DNA from 4 places in the Streptomyces sp. NPDC003036 genome. Region 1 is predicted to be linked to each of the others. Evidence: riboswitches for the same ligand, from Rfam matches in the RefSeq annotation. Region 1 holds a riboswitch; each other region holds the start of a gene.

Evidence for each region. Region 1 has a riboswitch for cyclic di-AMP ahead of ABZX67_RS29165 (LysM peptidoglycan-binding domain-containing protein). Riboswitches for the same ligand answer to the same signal wherever they lie in the genome.
Region 2: it holds a riboswitch for cyclic di-AMP, as region 1 does, so the genes downstream of both, ABZX67_RS20010 (transglycosylase family protein) here and ABZX67_RS29165 (LysM peptidoglycan-binding domain-containing protein) in region 1, are expected to answer to the same signal.
Region 3: it holds a riboswitch for cyclic di-AMP, as region 1 does, so the genes downstream of both, ABZX67_RS28810 (C40 family peptidase) here and ABZX67_RS29165 (LysM peptidoglycan-binding domain-containing protein) in region 1, are expected to answer to the same signal.
Region 4: it holds a riboswitch for cyclic di-AMP, as region 1 does, so the genes downstream of both, ABZX67_RS10145 (M23 family metallopeptidase) here and ABZX67_RS29165 (LysM peptidoglycan-binding domain-containing protein) in region 1, are expected to answer to the same signal.

The regions. Positions count from the first base shown of each region.
Region 1 covers NZ_JBEXNO010000051.1:5,924-9,929, reverse strand. Annotated here, with positions in the region: gene ABZX67_RS29170 (nucleobase:cation symporter-2 family protein) at 1-734, opposite strand, end outside; cyclic di-AMP (ydaO/yuaA leader) riboswitch at 1,347-1,516, shown strand; gene ABZX67_RS29165 (LysM peptidoglycan-binding domain-containing protein) at 1,521-2,282, shown strand; gene ABZX67_RS29160 (hypothetical protein) at 2,293-2,568, opposite strand; gene ABZX67_RS29155 (class I SAM-dependent methyltransferase) at 2,707-3,462, opposite strand; gene ABZX67_RS29150 (aminotransferase class V-fold PLP-dependent enzyme) at 3,514-4,006, opposite strand, start outside.
Region 2 covers NZ_JBEXNO010000025.1:99,644-103,649, reverse strand. Annotated here, with positions in the region: gene eno (phosphopyruvate hydratase) at 1-469, opposite strand, end outside; gene ABZX67_RS20010 (transglycosylase family protein) at 724-1,434, opposite strand; cyclic di-AMP (ydaO/yuaA leader) riboswitch at 1,438-1,608, opposite strand; gene ABZX67_RS20005 (transglycosylase family protein) at 1,881-2,786, opposite strand; gene ABZX67_RS20000 (cytochrome P450) at 2,952-4,006, opposite strand, start outside.
Region 3 covers NZ_JBEXNO010000049.1:41,562-45,567, reverse strand. Annotated here, with positions in the region: gene pcrA (DNA helicase PcrA) at 1-1,562, opposite strand, end outside; cyclic di-AMP (ydaO/yuaA leader) riboswitch at 1,761-1,917, shown strand; gene ABZX67_RS28810 (C40 family peptidase) at 1,916-2,830, shown strand; gene ABZX67_RS28805 (hypothetical protein) at 2,853-3,206, opposite strand; gene ABZX67_RS28800 (NlpC/P60 family protein) at 3,498-4,006, shown strand, end outside.
Region 4 covers NZ_JBEXNO010000010.1:116,325-120,330, forward strand. Annotated here, with positions in the region: gene ABZX67_RS10140 (pitrilysin family protein) at 1-899, shown strand, start outside; cyclic di-AMP (ydaO/yuaA leader) riboswitch at 1,151-1,316, shown strand; gene ABZX67_RS10145 (M23 family metallopeptidase) at 1,330-2,112, shown strand; gene ABZX67_RS10150 (GntR family transcriptional regulator) at 2,325-2,990, shown strand; gene ABZX67_RS10155 (HPr family phosphocarrier protein) at 3,148-3,429, opposite strand; gene ABZX67_RS10160 (GNAT family N-acetyltransferase) at 3,561-4,006, shown strand, end outside.

The sequences.
Region 1 (4,006 bases):
AAGGGCGTGGTGACGCCGAACCAGGCGGCGTCCGCCACCTCGTCGAAGTGCGCGTCACCGAGCATCCAGGCGACGGCCGTGCCCACGATGAGCCCGATGAGCACGGCGAGGCTGCTGAGGATCGGCTTGCCGAGCCGGACCACGACCAGGATCAGGAGCAGGGTGCCGAGCGCGTAGGCGAGGTTCTCGCCGGAGCCGTACGCGGGGTCGCCGATGAGGTGGGAGCCGCCGGCGGCGTTCTGGAGGCCCACCGGGATGAGCGTGATGCCGATGATGGTGAGGATCGTGCCGATGACGACGGGCGGGAAGTACTTCACCAGCCTGCCGAAGAACGGCGCGCAGAGGAACGTGGCGATGCCGGCCGTGATGACCGCGCCGTAGACGACCAGCAGACCGGCGGTGCCGCCGCCCGCGCCTATGCCGATCGCGACCATGGGGGAGACGGCGGTGAAGGTGACGCCCTGCACCAGGGGCAGCCGCGCGCCGATCTTCCAGACGCCCAGCGCCTGGATGATCGTGGCGATGCCGCAGGTCAGCAGGTCCGCATTGATCAGGTGGACCAACTGCTCGTCGGAGAGCCCGAGGGCGTTTCCGAGGAGTACGGGGACGATGACGGCCGCCGCGTAGAACGCGAGGATGTGCTGGAAGCCGTAGAGCGTGAGCTGCGGGAGGGGGAGCAGTTCGTCGACGGGATGCGTCTGCGTCCCGGAGTGCCGTCGGGAGACTCGTGCCATCTCTGCCTTGCCTTACAAGAGGTAGGTGAATGAGAGAGGAGCCGACGCCTCGGAGCCCGGATGTATCAGGACGAGGCCTCGTCGGCCCGTACGGAGTCGACGTCTGGCGGAGTTGCCGACACCACGTCGCCCTGCACTTGGATGTGCGTCCTGGTTTGAGGACCTTTCCTTCGATCGGCATGACGAAACCGCCCTGCGCATGAGATCCGCAGGTGGAGCCGATCGGGGCGCTCACCCTAGTTGACGTCGGACGTTCCTCGCGAGTAACCGGAACGGCACTCACCGCTCCCCCGTCCCACCAGGCGCACCTTTCGCCCGCATATCTCTGGTTTCAGAGATATCGGGCTTACTTGAGCGATTTCTTCAACAACGCCACCCCGAGGGCCATTTGCGCGCGCCGTGACATGGCTCACCTCGCGCCGCCCGGGAAAACACCCTCCCCGGCCTATTTCCCCTGCTGGGAAAGAGAATTGAGTTTCCGACAGCAGCCACTTCATGGCGTTTCCGTAACCACGCGTGCGCGTTTCGCGGCTTGTTCCCGCCCACGGCTCTCGCTTACCGTCACGGCAATCCGGTCGGACCGCCGAATCCTGCCGCCGCCCGGAATCCGCACCCACTCACCCACCGACGTACGGCAGGAGCGGGGGAACCAGGTAAGCCGCCGATCCGGAAACGGAAAGGCTCGGGGTGAAGTCGCGTGCGCACGCCCTCGTGTGCGCGTCGCGGCCGGGCATCTCCAGCCCGAACCCGACAGCTCACCTCGCAGGCGACGGAGAGGAATGCGCCATGCCCGCACAGGGTAAGCACCGCCGTCCCAAGAACAATCCGCTCGCCCGCCGTTTCGTCGCCGCGGGCACGGGCGGCGCCGCACTCGCCCTTCCCCTGTTCGGTGCCACCGCGGCCGAGGCTGCACCGAACGCGACGCCGAATGCGGCGCCTGCCGCCGCCGCGAAAAAGGCCCCGGCGTCGCCCGTCACGTATTCCGTGACCGCGGGCGACACCCTTTCCGAGATCGCGCAGGACCACGGCGTCAGCGGCGGCTGGCAGAAGCTGTACGAGGACAACAAGTCCGTCGTCGGCGACAACCCGTCGCTCATCCGCCCCGGCATGAAGCTCACCATCGGCGCGAAGTCCACCGCCGCGCCCGCGTCGACCGAGCGGGCCAGCCGCTCGACGGCCCGGCCGGCGCTCGCGAAGACGGCGAAGCCCGCCAAGCCCGCGACGTACGCGAACAACCTCGACGGCTGGATCAAGGAAGCGCTGGCCATCATGGCCGAGCGCGGCATTCCCGGCTCGTACGAGGGCATCCACCGCAACATCCTGCGCGAGTCCTCCGGCAACCCGCTGGCCATCAACAACTGGGACTCCAACGCCGCCGCGGGCACCCCGTCCAAGGGTCTCCTCCAGGTCATCGACCCCACGTTCCGCGCGTACCACGTGCCCGGCACGTCGACGGACCCGTACGACCCGGTCGCCAACATCACCGCCGCCTGCAACTACGCCGCCGACCGCTACGGGTCGATCGACAACGTCTTCGGCGCGTACTGAGCCGCCGACCTCACGGGCGGGGGACGGTGGCCCCGCCGCCGGACCGCACGGCTTCCACCACGGCGTCGTGCAGCACGCGGCTGGCCTCCTCCGACGAGCACGGCACGGGGCTGCCGCTCATCGGGAACCAGTCGGAGGCCCCGCTGTGCTGCACGGCCACCCGTGCCTCGCCGTCGACCCAGGTGGTGTGCACGTCGAGTTCACCGGTGATGACACCGACCGTGTCGGTGCTCACGCCACCGCGTCCGGCGAAGACCCGGACCGTCGTCCACGATGCCCACGTCACGTTCCCATGCTGACCCCGCTCCGCCGGTCGCGCGACCGGCGGGGAGGGGCGGTTGCGTGAAGGAGCCGTGACGCCACGGGACGTGGTCGGCGGACCCGGCCGGCGAACCCGGTTGAGGAACGCGGTCGGCGAGCGTGGTCAGCGCACGGCCACGAGGACATGGCTGTTGCCGAACTGCCAGACCGCTCCCGCCTCCTCGAAGCCGGCCTCGCGCAGCAGGGCGAGGTGCCCGGAGAGGGTCAGGTCGTTGCCCTCGCAGCGCGGGTGCCGGTGGTGGCGGTGGGCGGAGAACAGCGGCGCCAGCTCCGGGTCGGCGGCGACCCCGGACCACCACGTCTCCCAGTCGTCGTCGGCGACGGCCGGTTCCCGCTCGGCCCGTCGGCGCCCGATGTGCAGGGCCAGCTCGCCGAGCTTGGCGGAGTCGGGGCAGATGTGGTCGCAGTTGACGAGCACCCCGCCGGGGCGCAGGCGCCCGGCGAGGTCGCGGTAGACCCGGCGCAGGGTGCGCTCGCTGAGGTAGTGCAGCGCCGTCGTGGAGACGGCCGCGTCCACCGGCCCGGCCGTCCCGGCGGTGTCCAGCCAGCCGGGCTCGCCGATGACGGCCTCCACGTACCGCACGGCCGGGCCGTAGTAGGCCCGGCCGAGCTCCAGGAGGCGCGGGTCGGCGTCGACCGCCACGACCCGGGCGCGGGGCATCCGGCGGGCCAGCCGCGCGGCCAGGGAGCCCGGGCCGCTGCCCAGGTCGAGGACGAGGGGCGCCCGGCGGTCCGCCGTCACGCCCTCGACAATGTCGGCGATGACGGTGAACGCCTCCTCGCGGTCGATCGCGTACCGCTGCTGCTGCCTCTCCCAGCGGTCCACCCATCGCGCGGCCGCCACCGTGTTGACACTCATGTCCTCTCGCGCCCCTGCCTTCTCACCACACCATCTAATCGGTCATGGAAATCATTGCAGACTAGCGAGTGCGGCGAGCAGCCCGTCGATCTCCTCGGGTGCGTTGTACACGTGCAGGCTGACCCGCACCGAGCCGTCCCCCGGGTCCGCTCCCGCCTGGCAGTGGCTGTCGGAGCGCACCATGAAGCCGTGGCTGTAGAGGATGAAGCCGAGGTCCTGGGAGCCGATCTCGCGGTGCCGGAAGGCCACGACGTGCCTGCGGCGCTGCACCGTGGAGGCGGCGTCCAGGCTGGAGCGGCAGCCCAGCACCTCGTAGGCGTCCAGCCGGGCCAGTCCGTCGGTCAGCCGGGCCGCCAGGGCCACGGTCCACCGCTCGATACGGTCCGTGCCCGCCGCGTCCAGCCAGTCGAGGGCCGCCGTGAGGCTGACGACACCGGCCGTGTTCGGGGTGCCCTGCCAGCCGCCCGGCCGGAACTCCGGACCGCGCCGCCCACGCGCCCAGACCGCGCCCGTACCGGGCAGGGCCAGCGCCTTGTGGCCGGAG
Region 2 (4,006 bases), on a different contig from region 1:
CGGCGTGCGAGCCGCCGTTCAGGATGTTCATCATCGGAACGGGCAGCAGGTGCGCGTTCGGGCCGCCCAGGTAGCGGAAGAGCGGCAGGTCGGACGCCTCGGAGGCGGCGTGCGCGACGGCGAGGGAGACGCCGAGGATGGCGTTGGCGCCGAGCGACGACTTGTCGGGCGTGGCGTCCAGGTCGAACATCGCCTGGTCGATCAGCCGCTGCTCCGTGGCGTCGTAGCCGACGAGCTCCGGGCCGATCTGCTCGATGACGGCGAGGACGGCCTTCTCGACACCCTTGCCGAGGTAGCGGTCCTTGTCACCGTCGCGGAGCTCGAGGGCCTCGAACGCACCGGTGGAGGCACCGGACGGGACGGCAGCACGGCCGGTGCTGCCGTCGTCGAGGCCGACCTCGACCTCGACCGTGGGGTTGCCTCGGGAGTCCAGGATTTCCCGGGCTACGACGACGTCGATGGACGGCACGAGCATCTCCTTCTGGGATGTGACGCAATGTGTGACGCGAGCGGTGCAGGGTGCAGGGTCTCTTTGGCCTTGCGCCGTGCGACAAGAGCCTATCCGGCCGGGGGGCCGGGGCCAGCCGACGCCCGCCTCGTGGGACGAAAAACGACCCAAGGGCCCTGTTTACGGGGCAAAAGCCCACAAGGTTTACCTGCCGGTAACCGCGAAGGCCCCGGCCCGCCGCCGCATGGGCGACTCGGGCCGGGGCCGTCGGGGGGTCAGCTCAGGTGGAGCTGCTGGCCCGGGTAGATGAGGTCGGCGTCCTCGACGATGTCCTTGTTCAGCTCGAAGAGCTTCTGCCAGCCGCCTTCGACGTTCTCCGCCTCGGCGATGGTGCTGAGGGTGTCGCCGGCCTTCACCTTGTACTCGCCGTCGCCCTTGGCGACCTTCTTGCCGGTCGGGGTGGTGACGGTCTTCTTCGCCTCGGCCTTGGGCGCGGCCTTGGGGGCCTCCCCGGCCTTGGGCGCGGCCTTCGGCGCGGTGCGCTGCTCGCTGCGGGTGGTGGGCTGCTCGGCCGTGCGCTCGGCGGCGCCGCCGTCGTACGCGGCGTTGGACAGGCCCACGCCGCACACCGGCCACGCGCCCTTGCCCTGGCCGTCCAGGACCTTCTCGGCGATCTCGATCTGCTGCGCCTTGCTGGCCTGGTCGGCGGTGGCGGCGTACGCGGTGCCGCCGTACGCGGCCCAGGTGGAGGCCGAGAACTGCAGGCCGCCGTAGTAGCCGTTGCCGGTGTTGATGGACCAGTTGCCGCCGGACTCGCACTGGGCGACCTTGTCCCACTCGGCGGAGGTGGCCGCCGAGGCGGAGGTGGCGCCCATCAGCGGGGCGGCCACGGCGACGCCGGTGATGCCGGCGAACGCGGCGAAACGGACCGCCTTGGACGGGCGACGGTGCTTGGCCTTGCCGGAAACCTTGCTGGAAAACAGCATGGAGATTCTCCTCACCGACGCCTGCGAGGTGAGCTGTCGGGTTAGGGCTGATGAGCTGCCCCGCCGCGCGACTCGCGCGGCCTCACCCCAAGCCGGCTCACGGACCGTCCTTCGACGGCCGGGGGCCGGCACCTACCTTGGGTCCCCCGCTCCTGCCTTCGGCGCATGACGCGACGACTGTTCCCTTGCGTCCGGCGGCAGGATTCGGCGTACCGGTCGAAGGGGCCCGCGATGGCGAGCGATGAAGACCGTAATCACAGAGCCCGGTGAAGTTCAAAGACGGACATCCGGGTCAATCCGCCCCTACCGCCCTGCGCTTGACGGACGTTTGCGCAGGTGAGGGGCGGATCGGACACATCGTGCGTTCGTGAGGCGCCAGTTGGCACAAAGAGACTCATGTCTCACTGACGCAGACCCGGACATAGGGGTACCAACACCCCCGCCACCTAGCGCTGCGCGGGGGCCAGATCGAGGCTCTGGCCGGGCAGGATGAGGTCCGGATCGGCGCCCACGGTCTGGCGGTTGGCGTCATAGAGGGCGGTCCAGCCGCCTTCGAGGTCCTTCGCCGCGGCGATGGCGGAGAGGCTGTCGCCGGGGCGGACGGTGTACGCGCCCGGCTGGGCGTCCGCCAGGTCGCGTGTCGCGCCGTCACCTCGCGAGGTGTGGCCGTCCGTTTCGCGCCCGCTGACCGAATTGTCGGCGCTCGTGGGGTTCTCGGCCTCCGGCGCGGCCGGGTCGGTCGCGGTCGGGTCCGTCGCCGCCGGGGGCTCCGCCGGGTCGGGCGCGCCGCGGTGCTTGCCGTTGCCGGGGACGGGCGGGGCGGCCGGGGCCGACGTCTCCGGCGCGGCGTCCGGCGTGGTGGGCGCGGCGGGCTCGGCCGGCAGGAGGCTCTCGACCGGGTCGGCGGGGGTCACCGGCTCGGTGGGCTCCACCGGCTGGCCGGCGTCGGCCGGAGCGGACGCGCCGGGAGCGGCGTCCGGGGCGGCCTCGGGCGTCGCGGTGCCGGAGGACGCGTCGGGCGTGGCGTCCGGCTTCGCCCCGGTGGCGCCGCCCAGGCCCACGATGGGGGCGCAGGTCTCCCAGGTCTTGACGCCTGTCGCGGCGTAGACCTGCTCCGCGACGGCTATCTGCTGGGCGCGGCTGGCGAGGTCGGGGCGCAGGGCGTACTGCTTGCCGCCGTACGCGTCCCAGGTCTCCTGCGAGAGCTGGAGTCCGCCGTAGAAGCCGTTGCCCATGTCGGCGCTCCACGCGCCGCCGGACTCGCACTCGGCGACCCGGTCCCACGTGTGGGCGTCGACGGCCGACGCGGAGCCGGCGCCGAGCAGCGGAAGGGCGATGGCGGATCCGGTCACCCCTGCCGCGACAACGATGGCGGGGGCCTGACGGGGTCGACGGTGCCTGCCGTTCCCGGAGCGCATGCGGTGTGCCTTTCGCGTGACTGCTGAGGTGACGGTGAACGTAGCGGCATTCGAACGTCAGTCACAAGTCGATGCAGGGGAGATTACGCGAAGATCACATTACTGACGGATCGTCATTTCCGGTGCCCCGCTGGGACCCCTCCCAAAGGGGGTGAACTCGACCGGGAGCGTGCGCAGTCCACGCATAATCAGCCCCCCGCGCCACCGCAAATCGGCAGGATCCACCGCGAGCCGGAGGTCCGGCAACCGGGTCAGCAGCGTCGCCAGCGCGGTCTGCCCTTCGAGGCGGGCGAGCGGCGCGCCGAGGCAGTAGTGGATGCCGTGCCCGTACCCCAGGTGCTGGTTGTCGCGCCGCGCCAGGTCCAGGGTGTCGGGCTCCGCGAACCGCTCCGGGTCCCGGTCGGCGGCCGCGAGCACCACCAGCACCGGATCGCCCGCCGCGATGCGCTCCCCGCCGATGGTGAGCTCCTCCGTGGCGAACCGCCACGTGGCGAGCTCCACGGGCCCGTCGTACCGCAGCAGCTCCTCGACCCCGGTCTCCAGCAGCCCGTGCTCGCCGGCGGCGAGGGACTCCTGGAGCCGGGCGCGCTCGCCGGGGTTGCGCAGCAGGGCGTACACGCCGTTGCCGATGAGGTTGACCGTGGTCTCGAACCCGGCGAAGAGGAGGATGAAGGCCATCGCCGCGGCTTCGTTCTCGGTGAGGTGCTCGCCGTGGTCGCTCGCCCGGATGAGCCCCGAGATGAGGTCGTCCCCGAGGTCCTCGCGCTTGCGGTGAATGAGCTCGGCCAGATAGCCCCGCATCTTCTTCACCGACCGCGCGACCCCACCGCGCGGCCCGCCGCCGTGCCGGATCATCATCCCGGCCCAGTCCCGGAAGTCGTCCTGGTCCTCGGGCGGGACGCCGAGCATGTCGCAAATGGCGTAAATGGGGAGCGGGAACGCGAACTCGTGGATGAGGTCGGCGCTCCCTTTTGTAGCGAAGTTGTCGATCAAGCGGTCCGTCAGCTCCTGCACCCGCGGCGCGAACTCCGCCACCCGGCGCGGCGTGAACGCCTTCGAGACGAGCCGGCGCAGCCGCGTGTGGTCCGGCGGGTCGATGTTCAGCAGGTGCGTCATCAGCTCCGCCTTCCGCTCCCCCGGAATGCCGGTCTTCC
Region 3 (4,006 bases), on a different contig from region 1:
TACGCCTCGTCGACGCGGCGCAGCGCCTGCGGGAAGGTGATCTTCTCGCGGAGCGCGAGCGCCTCGATCATCGCCTCGGCGCGGTCGCCGATGCCCCGCTTGGGCACGTTGAGGATGCGGCGCAGCGGGACGCTGTCCTCCGGGTTCGCCAGCACGCGCAGGTACGCCAGGACGTCCCGGACCTCCTTGCGCTCGTAGAAGCGGACGCCGCCGACGACCTTGTACGGCAGGCCGACGCGGATGAAGATCTCCTCGAAGACACGGGACTGGGCGTTCGTCCGGTAGAAGATCGCGACGTCGCCGGCCTTCGCCTCGCCCGCGTCCGTCAGCCGGTCGATCTCGTCGGCGACGAACTGCGCCTCGTCGTGCTCGGTGTCCGCGACGTACCCGATGATGCGCGTCCCGGGGCCGGCGTTCGTCCACAGGTTCTTGGGGCGGCGGCTCTCGTTGCGCTCGATCACCGCGTTGGCGGCGGAGAGGATGGTCTGCGTGGAGCGGTAGTTCTGCTCCAGCAGGATCGTCGTCGCGTCGGGGTAGTCCTCCTCGAACTGGAGGATGTTGCGGATGGTCGCGCCGCGGAAGGCGTAGATCGACTGGTCGGCGTCACCCACGACGCACAGCTCGGCCGGGTCCAGGTCCTCGTAACCGGTGCCCACCAGTTCGCGTACGAGCGTGTACTGGGCGTGGTTGGTGTCCTGGTACTCGTCGACGAGGACGTGGCGGAAGCGGCGGCGGTAGTGCTCGGCGACGTCCGGGAACGCCTGGAGCAGGTGGACCGTCGTCATGATGATGTCGTCGAAGTCCAGGGCGTTGGCCTCGCGCAGCCGCGCCTGGTACATGCGGTACGCCTCGGCGAGCGTCTTCTCGAACCCGTCGGCGGCCTGGTCGGCGAAGGTCTCCTCGTCGATCAGCTCGTTCTTCAGGTTGGAGATCTTGGCGCTGAAGGACTTCGGCGGGAACTTCTTCGGGTCCAGGTCCAGGTCGCGGCAGACCAGCGCCATGAGGCGCTTGGAGTCGGCGGCGTCGTAGATCGAGAAGGACGACGTGAAGCCGAGCCTCTTCGACTCGCGGCGCAGGATGCGCACGCACGCGCTGTGGAAGGTCATCACCCACATGGCGTTGGCGCGCGGGCCGACGAGCTGCTCGACGCGCTCCTTCATCTCGCCGGCGGCCTTGTTGGTGAAGGTGATCGCCAGTATCTGGCCCGGGTGGACGTGCCGCGTGGCCAGCAGGTGGGCGATGCGGTGGGTCAGCACCCGGGTCTTGCCCGAGCCGGCACCGGCGACGATGAGCAGCGGCGAGCCGGTGTGGACGACGGCGGCGCGCTGCTGGTCGTTCAGCCCCTCCAGCAGCGCGGCGGGGTCCACGACGGTGCGCGGCGCGCCGTCGCGGTGGTACGCGTCCCGGGCCGGGGGCACGTCGTAACGGTCCCCGAAGAGGTCGTGCGGGACCTCCTCCGGGGCCGGGGCGTGGTCCTCGGCGTCCTCGGGGGGCGGCGGCGGTTCCTCGGAGGTGTGGTTCCGCAGGTCCGCCAGGAAGCTGTCGTCAAAGAGGCTGCTCATCGCCTATCGAGTCTAGGCCGCCCCACTGACAGTCGGGGCCGAACCGGTTTCGTCGCTCACCGCCACCTCGCATAAGCGCAGCGTAAAGGTCACGAAAATGTATCCGGCATATCGAACATCATCCTTCACAGCACCACCACACGTTGGCTAGCGTGCCGCACAAGCGGGCCGTTCCCTCATCGGCGAACCACGCCGATCGGACCGCCCACGCCGAATCCACTTCCCCCGCACGGGAGTTGGAACCGGGGACCCACCATGCACCATGGGGTGAATCGGCCGTTTCCGCAGGCCGTAGGGCACCTTCCGTTCGCCCGAACCCGCCGGTTGACCCGGTAGGCGGTCTACGGAAGGAGATGCCGGCCTTGGCGTCGCATCGCAAGCCGCGCAGCCGCACCACCCGCACGTTCAGTACGTTCGGTTCGTTTGGTACGAATTCCCCCGCCGTCGGGGTCACGACGGCCGCCATCGCCTCGGTCACGACCCTGCTGTCCGCTCAGTCCGCCCAGTCCGCCGAAGCCGCACCGGGCCGGCCGACGGTCGAGGAGGTGCAGAGAAAGGTCGACGACCTCTACCGGCAGGCCGGCACGGGTACGCAGGCGCAGCGGTACGCCACTCCCGTCCAGCCCGTCCAGCCCGTGCAGCCCGTCCAGCCCGCACGACCTCTACCGACCGCCACGCCCGTCAGTGATGTCGTCGAGGTGGCGAAGGCGGAGCCCGCCGCGCGGCAGGCCGAGTCGGCGAAGACCCCGGAGGCGCTGCGGGCCGGCAAGCGGACGGTGCAGCGCAAGCTCGCGGAGGCGCGCACCCTGCTGGCATCGCGGACGGAGACGCCGGCGGAGACGCCGGCGCACGAACCGGCGTACGAACCGGCGTACGAACCGGAAACCTGCGGGACGGAGACGGGCCCCGACCGCGCCGCAGCCAAAGCCGACAAGGTGCTGGCCTTCGCCCGCGCCCAGCTCGGCAAGCCGTACGTGTGGGGCGCGGCCGGCCCGAGCTCGTACGACTGCTCCGGTCTGACCCAGGCGGCCTGGAAGGCGGCGGGTGTCGACCTGCCGCGTACCACCTGGGAGCAGGCCCATGTCGGCACGCGCGTCTCCATGGACGAGCTGCGCCCCGGCGACCTGGTGTTCTTCTACGACGACATCAGCCATGTCGGCATCTATCAGGGCGACGGCGTGATGATCCACGCCCCGCGGCCCGGGATGAACGTACGCGAGGAGCCGGTCCACTCCATGCCGGTGTCCGGCTGCGTGCGCCCCGCGTAAGAGAGACCCCGGACCTCAGACCTCAGGTCCAGAGCGTCGCGATGAAGATGTTGGCGACGGTGAGACCGCCCACGGCGCCGAACAGCGGCTTGTCGACCGTCTCCTCGTCCCGCTTGACGTAGACCAGGCCGAGAATGACGACCAGGATCGCGAGCTTCACGCCGATCTTGATGTTGTTCACGGTCTGCTCGTCGGCCTGGTTCAGCCCGACCAGGGCGACACCCGTGACCAGCATGGTCAGCGCGCCGTGCAGCATGCCGGGGCTGAAGCGCGCCGTGCCCGCGCCCATCGCCTTCATCTGGGACAGGAAGCCGCCCAGCAGGGCGCCGATGCCGATGATGTGCAGCGCGACGAAGACATTGATGAGTACGTCCATGCGCCGGAGCCTAACCGGGGCCATAGCACCGGCCCCCGGTCGGGGTTGCCTCATTCGTCGCCTCGGTCACAGCTGATACGGAATGTGAGGTTCCAGGCGCGTCGCCGCCGACGGAAGCCGCTCCCGAACTCTCACCTGCGGGCAATTGCGGTCACTCCGCCTCACCACCGTGACCGGCGGGCTTAGCGTCCTCCCCCAGGTGGCCGGTTCTCCCACCGCCGTCTTCCGACTCCCGGACGGCGGCCGGCCACCCCACCCACACGTGACAGGGAAGGGAAGTGACCCGCCCTCGTGGCAGCTCACCCAGAACCTCCGAAGCACCGCAAGCACCGCAAGCCCCGGCAGAGATCCCTGAACGGATCGGCGGCCGGGCGCACCGCCGCCGGCTTCGTCCTCGCCGGGGCGGCGACCGCCACGGTCCTCGGCGGCGCCGGGCACGCGGAGCCCCGCCTCTCCCCCGCCCAGATCAGGACCGAGGTGGACCGGCTGCACCGGGAGGCCGAGGAGGCCACCGAGCGGTACAACGGCGCCAAGGAGCAGGCCGACAAGGCGCGCTCCTCGCTGGACGCCCTGCGTGACGAGGCCGCCCGCCGGACGGAGCGGCTCGCCGCCACCCGTAACGCGCTCGGTTCCGTGGCCACCGCCCAGTACCGGCACAGGGGGCTCGACCCCGCCCTCCAGCTCGCCCTCTCCACCGACCCGGACGCCTACCTGGAGGGCGCCGCCCTCGCCGAGCGCGCCGGGACCCGCCAGGCCGACGCCATCGCCGCCGTGCGCCGCGAGCTCGCCGGGATCGCGCA
Region 4 (4,006 bases), on a different contig from region 1:
CCATGCAACTCTCCAAGGAGCTGTTCCCGGCCGACTCCCGGATGTCCCGGCCTCGCCAGGGCACCCTCGAGACGGTGGAGCGGATCGACTCCGCGGCCGTACGGGCCTTCTACGAAGCCCATGTCCGGCCCGCCACGGCCACCGCCATCGTCGTGGGCGACCTGACGGACGTCGACCTCGACGCGGTGCTCGCCGACACCCTCGGCGCCTGGACCGGCGACACCGCCGAGCCCCGCCCCGTACCGCCCGTCACGGCCGACGACACGGGCCGTGTCGTCATCGTCGACCGCCCCGGCGCCGTGCAGACGCAGCTGCTGATCGGCCGCGTCGGTCCCGACCGGCACGACCGCGTCTGGCCGGCCCAGGTGCTCGGCACGTACTGCCTCGGCGGCACCCTCACCTCGCGCCTGGACCGCGTGCTGCGCGAGGAGAAGGGCTACACCTACGGCGTACGGGCCTTCGGCCAGGTGCTGCGCTCCGGTCCCGGAGGCAACGGCGCCTCGATGCTCGCCATCAGCGGCTCCGTCGACACCCCCAACACCGGTCCGGCCCTCGACGACCTGTGGAAGGTGCTGCGCACCCTCGCCGCCGAGGGCCTGACCGACGCCGAGCGGGACGTCGCCGTGCAGAACCTCGTGGGCGTCGCCCCGCTCAAGTACGAGACGGCGGCCTCGGTCGCGGGCACCCTCGCCGACCAGGTCGAGCAGCACCTCCCGGACGACTTCCAGGCGCAGTTGTACGCCCGCCTGGCCGAGACCGGGACGGTGGAGGCCACGGCCGCGGTCGTCAGCGCCTTCCCCGTGGACCGTCTCGTCACCGTGCTCGTCGGCGATGCCGCGCAGATCAAGGAGCCGGTCGAGGCGCTCGGTATCGGTGAAGTGAGCGTCGTCACCGGCTGATTGACGGCGGGTCGGCCGCGCGTCGCCGGCCGCGTCACCGGCGGAACCCCGGCATCCATGCGGATGCCGGGGTTCCGCCGTCTGCTGCCGCTGCCCTCGCCGGTCCACCGCATGTCCGTTTTGTTGGGGAGGTTACGTGTCTGCCCTGTGGCGTGCGCTACAAAAAACCGTGTCCGTTTGGTGATTGAAAGATCAGCCGCTTAGCGTCTGATGCGCTGTCCGCCCGCTGTACCCGCCGCATCCGCGGCACCGGGCAGCCATCGCCGAATCCCCATCGGGCGCGAGCCCGGGGAGCCGGGGACCCACACGAAGTCCCTGGGGTGAATCGGACGCCTTCGCATCCGTGCGGAGGGGCCCGTAGGAGACCTTCCTGCTCCGAACCCGTCAGCTAACCCGGTAGGCGAGAAGGAAGGAAAGGATCAGCCACCGTATGGCGTTCACCCGTGCCACCGGGAAGCACCGTGCCCCGAGCCGCCTGAGCCGCAAGAGCGCACACGTCGCCGGCGTGGCGGCCATCGCCACCACCGGCGTCATCGGAACCCTCGCTTCCCCGGCGCTCGCCGCCGACGCGGACGTCCGCGCACTGGAGGACACCGGCCTCAACCAGGCGGTCATCACCGACACGCTCGCCGAGACCGTCGACGCCCAGGCCGAGGCCCAGGAGCGCGAGGCCGAGGAGGCCGCCGCCCGCGCCGCCGCCCAGGCCAAGGCCGAGGCGGAGGCCAAGCGCAAGGCCGAGGCCCGCGTCAAGGCCGCCCGCGAGGCGGAGGAGCGCGCCGCCCGCGAGGCCGAGCGCAAGCGCCTGAACTCCTTCACGCTCCCGGTCGCCGGTTCCTACGTCAGCACCGGCTACCAGACCGGCGGCGCCATGTGGTCCTCCGGCAGCCACACCGGCGTCGACTTCCACGCCCCCTCCGGCTCCACGGTCGTCGCCGTGGGCCTGGGCACCGTCGTCGAGGCGGGCTGGGGCGGCGCGTACGGCAACAACGTGGTGATCCGGATGGCCGACGGCACGTACACGCAGTACGGCCACCTCTCCTCCGTCAGCGTCTCGGTCGGCGAGCGGGTCATGCCCGGCCAGCAGATAGGCCTCTCCGGTTCCACCGGCAACTCCTCCGGCCCGCACCTCCACTTCGAGGCCCGTACGAGCGCCGAGTACGGCTCCGACATCGACCCCGTCGCGTACCTGCGCTCGCACGGCGTCAACGTCTGACCTCCGACCGCACGACCCGAGACAGACAAGGCCCCGGCTCCTCATCCGAGCCGGGGCCTTCGCCGTTCTCCGGCGCGGCCGGTCTGGCCAAAAGATATCCATGGATTTCGACCCGGCGTCGGAAATTCAGGAATGGTGCCATAGAGTCACTGAACACTCGTCAAATCGGTCGGACGCACGCTGTTTCGCGCGCATTACGTCGGAGGTTCGGTATGCGCATTCCCGCGCACTCGGTATGCACGGCGATTCGCGACGACATCGTCTCCGGCGTCTTCCCGCGTGGTAGCCGCCTCACCGAGGAGCAGCTGGCGCGCCGCTACGGCGTCTCCCGCGTCCCGGTCCGCGAGGCCCTGCGAACCCTGGAGTCGGAGGGCTTCGTCACCACCCGCCGCCACGCCGGGGCGTGTGTCGCCGAGCCCACCGAGCAGGAGGCCGCCGACCTGCTGGAGGTCCGGGCGCTGCTGGAGCCGCTCGGCGCGGCGCGGGCCGCCCAGCGGCGTACCGAGGCGCACCTCAAGGTGTTGCGGGGCCTGGTCAGGCTGGGCCAGGAGCGGGCGCGCCGGGGCCAGGGGGAGGACCTGCGGGCGCTCGGCGACTGGTTCCACGAGACGCTCGCCCAGGCCTCCGGCAGCCCGGGCCTGACCGCCCTGCTGACCCAGCTGCGGCACAAGATCGCCTGGATGTACGCGGTCGACCAGCCGCCCGCGCCCGTGGAGGCGTGGGCCGAGCACGGCGCGATCGTCGACGCGGTGGCGCGCGGTGACGCCGAGCGGGCCCGGGCGCTGACCGCACTGCACGCCGAGCGCTCACTCGGCGCGCACCGGCTGCGTGTGAGGAGTCCGCAACATCGCGTCAACACGGTGAGCGCCCGCAATTAACAACGCGGCCGTATACAGAAAGGTTCACCAAAAAAGCGGAGCCGTATCACCCCGGAATTCGGGGGCGATACGGCTCCGCCGCAAGAGGACAGGTAATTGTCCGAGGTGATGTCGAGGCGACGTCCGAGGTGATGGCCGGGACGATGCCCGAAGCCCGTCAGACGGTCTCGGGAAGCTCCTCGAGACCCTCCGCGACCAGCTTCGCCAGGCGGTCCAGGGCGGCGTCCGCACCCTCCGCGTCCGACGCGAGCACGATCTCCTCGCCGCCCTGCGCACCCAGGCCGAGGACCGCGAGCATCGACGCGGCGTTCACCGGGTTGCCGTCGGCCTTGGCGATCGTCACGGGGACGCCGGCGGCCGTGGCGGCACGGACGAAGATGGAGGCGGGGCGGGCGTGCAGGCCCTCGGCCCAGCCGACGTTGACGCGGCGCTCAGCCATGGTGTTGCCCTTCGAGTTCAGGGGGTTGTCTAGACCACTCTCTCATGTTCTCCGGTGTGCACGCGAACCTGATCAATGTGCCCTGTCCACAGCACCTCCGCGACCGGTGTCCCGCACCGTAACCTGGGCCCATGCGGACCCCGTCGGATCAGCCGGAACATGCGTACCCCGACCACTGGGAAGCCGACGTCGTGCTGCGCGACGGCGGCACCGCGCGGATCAGGCCGATCACCCCGGACGACGCGGAACGCCTGGTCAGCTTCTACGAGCAGGTCTCCGACGAGTCGAAGTACTACCGGTTTTTCGCACCCTACCCCCGCCTCTCCGCCAAGGACGTGCACCGCTTCACGCACCACGACTACGTGGACCGGGTGGGCCTGGCCGCGACCGTCGGCGGCGAGTTCATCGCGACCGTCCGCTACGACCGGATCAACGAACAGGGCCTGCCCGCCGGCGCCCCCGCCGACGAGGCCGAGGTCGCCTTCCTCGTCCAGGACGCCCACCAGGGCCGGGGCGTCGCCTCCGCGCTCCTCGAACACATCGCGGCGGTGGCGCGGGAGCGGGACATCCGGCGGTT